One region of the Bradyrhizobium sp. AUGA SZCCT0105 genome, then DNA from elsewhere that is predicted to be linked to it. Evidence: predicted binding sites of a transcription regulator. Region 1 holds the regulator's gene; the other holds the start of a gene.
What was found. Region 1 encodes HrcA, which represses chaperone genes, less so after heat shock. Its sites were predicted from a motif close to GTTAGCACTCNCNNNNNGNGAGTGCTAAC; they were not measured.
Positions count from the first base shown of each region.

Region 2: a site for HrcA is predicted at 2,475-2,503, ahead of groES (co-chaperone GroES). Genes of this name have one in related genera too.

Region 1 covers NZ_JAFCMK010000010.1:96,957-101,153, forward strand. The annotation lists gene hemW (radical SAM family heme chaperone HemW) at 1-204, opposite strand, end outside; gene rdgB (RdgB/HAM1 family non-canonical purine NTP pyrophosphatase) at 191-826, opposite strand; gene rph (ribonuclease PH) at 838-1,551, opposite strand; gene hrcA (heat-inducible transcriptional repressor HrcA) at 1,725-2,813, shown strand; gene grpE (nucleotide exchange factor GrpE) at 2,978-3,583, shown strand; gene JQ573_RS34005 (hypothetical protein) at 3,629-3,868, opposite strand; gene pncA (bifunctional nicotinamidase/pyrazinamidase) at 3,945-4,197, opposite strand, start outside.
Region 2 covers NZ_JAFCMK010000002.1:371,838-376,034, reverse strand. The annotation lists gene JQ573_RS10785 (sel1 repeat family protein) at 1-291, opposite strand, end outside; gene groL (chaperonin GroEL) at 418-2,058, opposite strand; gene groES (co-chaperone GroES) at 2,117-2,431, opposite strand; gene JQ573_RS10770 (usg protein) at 2,824-3,114, shown strand; gene JQ573_RS10765 (cupin domain-containing protein) at 3,220-3,798, shown strand; gene JQ573_RS10760 (NupC/NupG family nucleoside CNT transporter) at 4,016-4,197, opposite strand, start outside.

The DNA of each region.
Region 1 (4,197 bases):
GCCGCCGAGGAAGATCGACGACACTTCGCGTCCCGGCACCCGTGCCGCCGTGGTCTCGATCTCGCGGGCGAACGCGCGCACGAAGCGCGCCTCGTCGACCGGCGCGTGCCGGACGTGGCTGTTGAAATCGCAATACGGGCATTTGGACAGGCAGAACGGCCAGTGCACGTAGACGCCGAAAGCTTCTCGTTCAGCGTGGCTCAAGGCAGATCTCCGCGAGCTTCACGAAAGCGCGGGCGCGATGCGACAGGCCGAGCCCGAGCGGCGGCAGGCCGTGCTTCTCGATGCTGCTCATCTCGCCAAAGGTCCGCGTGTGCCCGTCGGGCAGGAAAGCCGGATCATAGCCGAATCCGGCGGTGCCGCGCGGCGGCCAGACCAGGGTTCCATCGGCGCGGGCCTCGACCTCTTCGAGGTGATCGTCCGGCCAGGCCACGCACAGTGCGGAGACGAAGTGCGCACTTCGGCGGTCCGGCGCGGTGGCGCCGCGCTCCTGCAGCAGGCGCTCGATCCGCGTCATCGCCGCCATGAAGTCCTTGCCCTCGCCGGCCCAGCGCGCCGAGTAGATCCCGGGCGCGCCATCGAGCGCGTCGACCACGAGGCCGGAATCGTCGGCGAAAGCCGGCAGTCCCGTCGCCTTCGCGGCCTCGATGGCCTTGATCGCCGCGTTGGCGCGAAAGCTGTCGCCGGTCTCCTCGGGCTCGGCGAGACCGAGCTCGCCGGCCGACACCGCCTCCACGCCGTGCGGCGCCAGCAGTTCCCGCATCTCGGCAAGCTTGCCGGGATTATGGGTGGCGATGACGAGCCTTCCGGTGATTCGGCGGTGCATGACCAATCTGACTACGCCACCGCGATCTTTTGCAAGTCGACCAGACGCGCGACACCTTTGCGCGCCAGGGCCATCAGCGCCAGGAATTCACCTTCCGAGAACGGCGTCTTCTCGGCGGTGCCCTGCACCTCGATGATGCGGCCGTCGCCGGTCATGACGAAATTGGCGTCGGTGTCGGCCTCGGAGTCCTCGGCATAGTCGAGATCGAGCACCGGCGTGCCCTGGTAGATGCCGCAGGAAATCGCCGCCACGTTGTCGCGCAACACGTTGGTCTTCAGCATGTTGCGGGTCTTCATCCAGTTGATGCAGTCGGCCAGCGCCACCCAGGCACCGGTGATCGAGGCGGTGCGGGTGCCGCCATCGGCCTGGATGACGTCGCAATCGACCGTGATCTGGCGCTCGCCGAGCGCCTCGAGGTCGACGGCCGCGCGCAGCGAGCGGCCGATCAGCCGCTGGATCTCGACCGTGCGGCCGCCCTGCTTGCCGGCGGAGGCCTCGCGGCGGGTGCGTTCCAGGGTGGCGCGCGGCAGCATGCCGTATTCGGCGGTGACCCAGCCGCGGCCCTGGCCCTTCAGCCAAGGCGGCAACCGCTCTTCCAACGTGGCGGTCACCAGCACATGGGTGTCGCCGAACTTCACCATGCAGGAACCCTCGGCATATTTGACGACGCCGCGTTCCAGCGACACGGGACGCAGTTCATCGGGCGCACGGCGGCTTGGCCGCATTGGAAATCCTCCAGAATTCCGAGAAAGTGGGTTGGGCGTGCTTGTAGGAGGGGGAAGGGGCAGCGGCAAGGGTTTTCGGCCCCGGTATGGTCCGGTGCCGGGGGGCCGAATGCATGCTTGTCACCGGCCTCCGGGAGCGACAGATTAGGCAGCAATTGTGAAGGACTGGGAGTGTGACGCACCACGATCCGATAGGCCTGATCGCCCCGCATGCCGGGCTCGCCCAGCTCAACGAGCGGTCGCGCGACATTTTTCGTCAAATCGTCGAAAGCTATCTCGCGACCGGCGAGCCGGTCGGTTCGCGCAATATCTCGCGCCTGATCGCGTTACCGCTGTCGCCGGCCTCGGTCCGCAATGTGATGTCGGATCTCGAGCAGCTCGGCCTGATCTATGCGCCGCACACCTCGGCGGGCCGGCTGCCGACCGAACTCGGCCTGCGCTTCTTCGTCGACGCCCTGATGCAGGTCGGCGACCTCACCGAGGCCGAGCGGCAATCGATCCAGACCCAGCTTGCTGCCGTCGGCCGTGCGCAATCGGTCGAGGCGGCGCTTGGCGAAGCGTTGACGCGGCTGTCGGGGCTGACCCGTGCGGCGGCGGTGGTGCTGACGCAGAAGTCGAACGCGCGGCTGAAGCACATCGAATTCGTCCGGCTGGAGCCGGAGAAAGCGCTGGTCGTGCTGGTCGGCGAAGACGGCCAGGTCGAAAACCGGGTGCTGGCATTGCCGCCGGGCGTTCCCTCCTCGGCCCTGATCGAAGCGACCAATTTCCTCAATGCGCGGATTCGTGGCCGGACGCTGGCCGAAGCGCGGCTCGAACTCGAGACGGCATTGACGCAAAACCGCGCCGAGCTCGATCAGCTCACGCAAAAGGTCGTCGCGGCCGGCATCGCGAGCTGGTCCGGCGGCGAGAGCGAGGACCGCCAACTGATCGTGCGCGGTCACGCCAATCTGCTCGAGGATCTGCATGCGCTGGACGATCTCGAGCGCATCAAGTCGCTGTTCGACGATCTCGAGACCAAGCGCGGCGTGATCGATCTGCTTGGCCGTGCCGAGCGCGGCGAGGGCGTGCGGATCTTCATCGGCTCGGAGAACAAGCTGTTTTCGCTGTCGGGTTCCTCCACCATCATCGCGCCCTACGGCGACGCCCAGGGCCGGATCGTCGGCGTCCTCGGCGTGATCGGACCGACGCGGCTGAACTATGCGCGGGTGATCCCGACCGTCGACTATGCCGCGCGCATCGTCAGCAAGATGCTGGGTGGCTGAGCGGACTGGATTTCGCCTTCATTTGACGGGTTTTCTTCGCCCGAACTGGAGATCCCACTGCCTGAGGCCGGTATGTTGCGCTTGATTTTCGCCGCCCAAAGCACGATATCCCGGGCAGCAATCCCCAAGATTTGAACCGACGCGAGTTTTCGAGAAGGCAAGCCATGACCGATCCGAACCGGGCCAATGATAACACCGAGAATTCGGCGCCGACGGGTGAGCCCGTGGTCTCGAAGCCCTACATCATGCCTGACGATCCCGAGGTGGGATCGGTTGAGGCGCTGACCAAGGAACTCGCCGAGGCGCGCGACCGGACGCTGCGCACGCTGGCCGAGATGGAGAACCTCCGTCAGCGCACCCGCCGCGAGGTTGCCGACGCCAAGACCTACGGTATCACCGGCTTCGCCCGCGACGTGCTCGATATCGCCGACAATCTGCAGCGCGCGATCGATGCCGTGCCGGCCGAGACCAAGGAATCCGCCGATCCCGGCCTGAAGGCGCTGATCGAAGGCGTCGAGCTGACCGAGCGTTCGCTGCTCAACGCGCTGGAGAAGAACGGCGTGAAGAAGTTCGATCCGATCGGCGAGAAGTTCGATCCGAACTTCCAGCAGGCGATGTTCGAGGTGCCGGACACCTCGGTGCCGTCGGGCACCGTGGTGCAGGTCGTGCAGGCCGGCTACATGATCGGCGATCGCATTCTGCGTCCGGCGCTGGTCGGCGTCTCCAAGGGTGGCGCCAAGGCGGCCCCGAGCGCCGACATCACGGTCTGATCGCTTCGACGCCAGCCCTGAAGCTGCGAGCTTGCTGCTGTCGTTTCACGGCAGCGGCTTCTTATGCGCCTTCGGCCAATAGGTGCCGAAGCTCCAGAGATTTCCTTCCGGGTCACGGCAGGCGAAATCGCGGCTGCCATAGTCGGTGTCACGCAGTTCCATTTCGTCGCGGTAGATCACGTGCTCGGTGAATCCGATCACTGTCTTGAGCCAGCCGATCATCGCCTCGGCGTCCTTGCAGCGCAGGGTCGGGTAGATGCGCGGGGATTCGATGTCGTGCGTCATGGTCGCGCCGTCTCGCGGTAACCTGTAATTCCGACAATCGCCTCAAGCTCGGCCATGCGGATCTCGCGCGGAATGCCTACGCGATGTCCGACGACTGGATCCGCTTGACGCCGGCCTTGTCCATGTCGGTCCAGGCCTTGGCGAGCGATCCCTGGGTGTCGATGCCGCGGCAGGCGTCCTCCACAACATAGGTTTCGAAGCCGGCCTTGCGCGCATCGAGCGCGGTCCATGCCACGCAGAAATCGGTGGCGAGCCCGGCCACGAAAACCCGCTCGACATTGCGCGCCTTCAGATAGGCGGCAAGCCCCGTGGTAGTCTTGCCGTCGGCT
Region 2 (4,197 bases), on a different contig from region 1:
CACGAGCGCTGCTGAATAGCAGTCGCTCGCATCGCCAGCGTGACAGCGGTCGACGCATCGATCGAGCGAGGCGGAACAGCGCGCGATCGAGAAGCTGAGAGTGGTCTCACGCGTCGGCATGACGTCGGCCGGGCACGTTTCTAGCTTCGGAAGCCAGTCTGGCCGGGAAGCCTCTAACTCGCCGATGACCTTGGCTGAGTCGGCAGCGCTTGCCTGTGAAGACTTGAACGAGATCACGGCGAGGGCAACCGCGAGAGCTATCGTAAAGACCGACAGTGTCCGCCGTGACATCGCAGCTCTCCTGTTGCCATGAGAAGTTATTGCGAGCACGGACAGGAAAGCAACGCACCCCAAAACAAAAACCCCGGCATCGCTGCCGGGGTTTTGCATTTCGTAATTTGCCTGAGTGGCTGGACGTTAGAAGTCCATGCCGCCCATGCCGCCGCCCGGAGGCATTGCGGGGCCGCCGGAGTTCTTCTTCGGCAGCTCGGCAACCATCGCTTCCGTGGTGATCAGCAGCGCGGCAACCGAGGCAGCGTTCTGGATCGCGGTACGGACGACCTTGGTCGGGTCGATGATGCCCTTCTTGACGAGGTCGGCATAGTCGCCGGTCTGGGAGTCGAAGCCGTAATTGTAGGCCTTGTTCTCCAGGATCTTGCCGACGATGACCGAACCGTCTTCACCGGCGTTGATCGCGATCTGGCGAGCCGGAGCCGACAGTGCCTTGCGCACGATCTCGACGCCGGTCTTCTGGTCGTCGTTCTTGGTGCGCAGGCCCTTGAGCTGCTCGGAAGCACGGAGCAGGGCGACGCCGCCGCCCGGGACGATGCCTTCCTCGACAGCCGCACGGGTCGCATGCATCGCGTCATCAACGCGATCCTTGCGCTCCTTCACCTCGACCTCGGTCGCGCCGCCGACGCGGATCACCGCGACGCCGCCTGCGAGCTTGGCGAGACGCTCCTGCAGCTTCTCACGGTCGTAGTCCGAGGTGGTTTCCTCGATCTGCGCCTTGATCTGGGCAACGCGGGCGTCGATGTCGGCCTTCTTGCCGGCGCCGTTGACGATCGTGGTGTTCTCCTTGTCGATCATCACCTTCTTGGCGCGACCGAGCATCTGCAGCGTGACGTTCTCGAGCTTGATGCCGAGGTCTTCCGAGATGGCCTGGCCGCCGGTCAGGATCGCGATGTCCTGCAGCATGGCCTTGCGGCGATCGCCGAAGCCCGGAGCCTTGACGGCCGCGACCTTCAGGCCGCCACGCAGGCGGTTGACGACCAGGGTGGCAAGCGCCTCGCCCTCGACGTCTTCAGCGACGATGACCAGCGGCTTGCCGGTCTGCACCACAGCCTCGAGCAGCGGCAGCAGCTCGTTCAGCGAGGAGAGCTTCTTCTCGTTGATGAGGATGTAGGCGTCGTCCATCTCAACGCGCATCTTGTCGGCGTTGGTGACGAAGTAGGGCGAGATGTAGCCGCGGTCGAACTGCATGCCCTCGACGACGTCGAGCTCGGTCTCGAGCGACTTGGCTTCCTCGACCGTGATCACGCCCTCGTTGCCGACCTTCTTCATGGCGTCGGCGAGGAACTTGCCGATCTCGGCATCGCCGTTGGCCGAAATGGTGCCGACCTGGGCGATCTCCTCGTTCGAGGTGACCTTCTTCGAGTTCTTCTGGAGGTCCGCAACGACGGCTTCGACCGCGAGGTCGATACCGCGTTTCAGGTCCATCGGGTTCATGCCGGCGGCAACCGACTTGGCGCCTTCACGCACGATCGCCTGGGCGAGCACGGTGGCGGTGGTGGTGCCGTCGCCGGCCGCGTCAGCGGACTTGGAGGCGACTTCGCGCACCATCTGGGCGCCCATGTTCTCGAACTTGTCCTCGAGCTCGATCTCCTTGGCGACGGTGACGCCGTCCTTGGTGATGCGGGGGGCGCCGAACGACTTCTCGAGCACGACGTTGCGGCCCTTCGGGCCGAGAGTGACCTTCACCGCATTGGCGAGGATGTCGACGCCGCGCAGCATCTTGTCGCGCGCATCGACGGAGAATTTGACTTCTTTAGCTGCCATCTGAATTTTTCCTTGGAATGGTTTTACCCTGGAGGAATCTTGGGGAGCGAGGAGGCGCTTAGGCCGCCTTCTTCTTGGAAGCGGGGACGTCGAGCACGCCCATGATGTCGCTTTCCTTCATGATCAGCAGGTCTTCACCGTCGATCTTGACCTCGGTGCCGGACCACTTGCCGAACAGGACGCGGTCGCCGACCTTGATGTCGATGGGGATCAGCTTGCCAGCTTCGTCGCGGCCGCCCGGGCCGACGGCGATGACTTCGCCCTGCGAGGGCTTTTCCTTGGCACTGTCCGGAATGATGATGCCGCCAGCAGTCTTCTCTTCGGCGTCGATACGCTTGACCACGACGCGGTCGTGAAGCGGACGGAATTTCATGCAGTCCTCCTAAACGTTTGCGGATGCTGTAGATTTTTGGAGAGTTAGCAGTCCAGCCCGGCGAGTGCCAGACCGACTGCGCAGGAGATAGGCCAAGCCTGGGCGGCGGGCAAGTGGCTCTAGCAGAAAAATTGGCACTCGCGAATGGCGGCTGCCAGGTTCATTTCGAGATCATTTCGGCATCCTTAATGCCGCCCGGCAGGGGTCGCCGGGGCTATTAGCAGATGCGGTAAGCTGCTGCTAACGCAAGAAATTTCAACAACCTATTAAACATTTAGGCTTGAGATGGGTTAGTCGCGTGCGTCACATTTGTATCATGTGAGCGCATCCATTGCCGGTGGTCCGGCGGGGGTCGGCCGCCATGTGAATGCGCTCCGTCACAGGAGGTTGGCATGGTCTCGCGAGTTGGTGGGGTTGTTTCCGACGATTTCCGGAAGCAGTTGCTGGGGTATGGACTGACGACGGCGCAAATCCTGTATCGGATGCCGGACCATCCCTCGTTGCTGCAAACCTATGTCTGGCAGAACTACGACCTGTTTCCGAAGTTTCCGGCGCTGCGGGATTTCCTCGCCTTCTGGGAGGAAAAGCTCGAGGGCCCGCTGTTCTCGGTGACGGTGGCGCATTCCAAGCTGGTCAAGCCGGCTGAACTGCGCGCCGTCGACGGCGTGTTCCGGCTGCATTGATCCGCAAGGGGCAAGGGAAGCAAGGCGCGGCCTGCGCCTTTGCCCACCTCGCGCGGCGCGACTTGTGTTAGCCTTCGTCCGTCACAAAAAGACGGGAGGCGAACAATGGCCAAGAAGACGGCATCGAGATCCGCAGCCAAGACCGCGGTGAAGAAGAAATGGTCGGGGCTTGGCGCCGGCGCCAAGAAATCGTCGGCGAAATCGTCCGCGCGCAAGACCATCAAGTCCAAGGGCCGCGTCACCGCGGCGAAGAAGAGTGCGCCGAAAGCAGCGACCAAGACAGCAAGCAAGGCGCGGCCGAAGCAGCGCATCGCCATCAGCCATCACCGCGAAGAGGATTTCAAGGCCGACGGGCTGCGTGCCTATGCCAAGTACCGCGACCTCGGCATATCAGCAGCATCCCATGGCCTCGCGCAGGCGCATGTCATCCGGTTGCAGGGACCGTGCAATCCGGATGAGGTGTCGAAGCTGCACTTCCACGACGTCGAATTCCAGATGGTCTACGTCCTCAAGGGCTGGGTGAAGACCTACATGGAAGGCGAGGGCGAGACGCTGATGAAAGAGGGCAGCGCCTGGACCCAGCCGCCGCGCATCCGGCACATGATCCTGGACTACTCCGACGATGTCGAGCTGCTGGAGGTGATCCTGCCGGCCGAGTTCAAGACGGTGGAGCTGAAGGCGTAGGAAACCGTCGTCATTCCGGGGCGCGCGCAGCGCGAGCCCGGAATCCATTTTTCCACCTGGTTTGCGGCCTGATGGATTCCGGGTTCGATGCTTCGCATCGCCCCGGAATGACGACTACGTCGTCACGTCGGTTTTGTAGCCCGGATGGAGCGAAGCGAAATCCGGGATTCGCGCACACGGTCAGCACTGCCCCGGATTGCGCTGCGCTTCATCCGGGCTACGGCGCTGTCATCATCCCCACGATCGCGCCCATCAGGCACGTCGTCAGCGTGCCGGAGACGACCGACTTCAGTCCGAGCGCGTTGATCTCGTCGCGCCGCTCCGGCGCCATGATGCCGAGGCCGCCGATCATGATGCCGAGGCTCGCGAAGTTGGCAAAACCGCACATCGCGTAGAGCA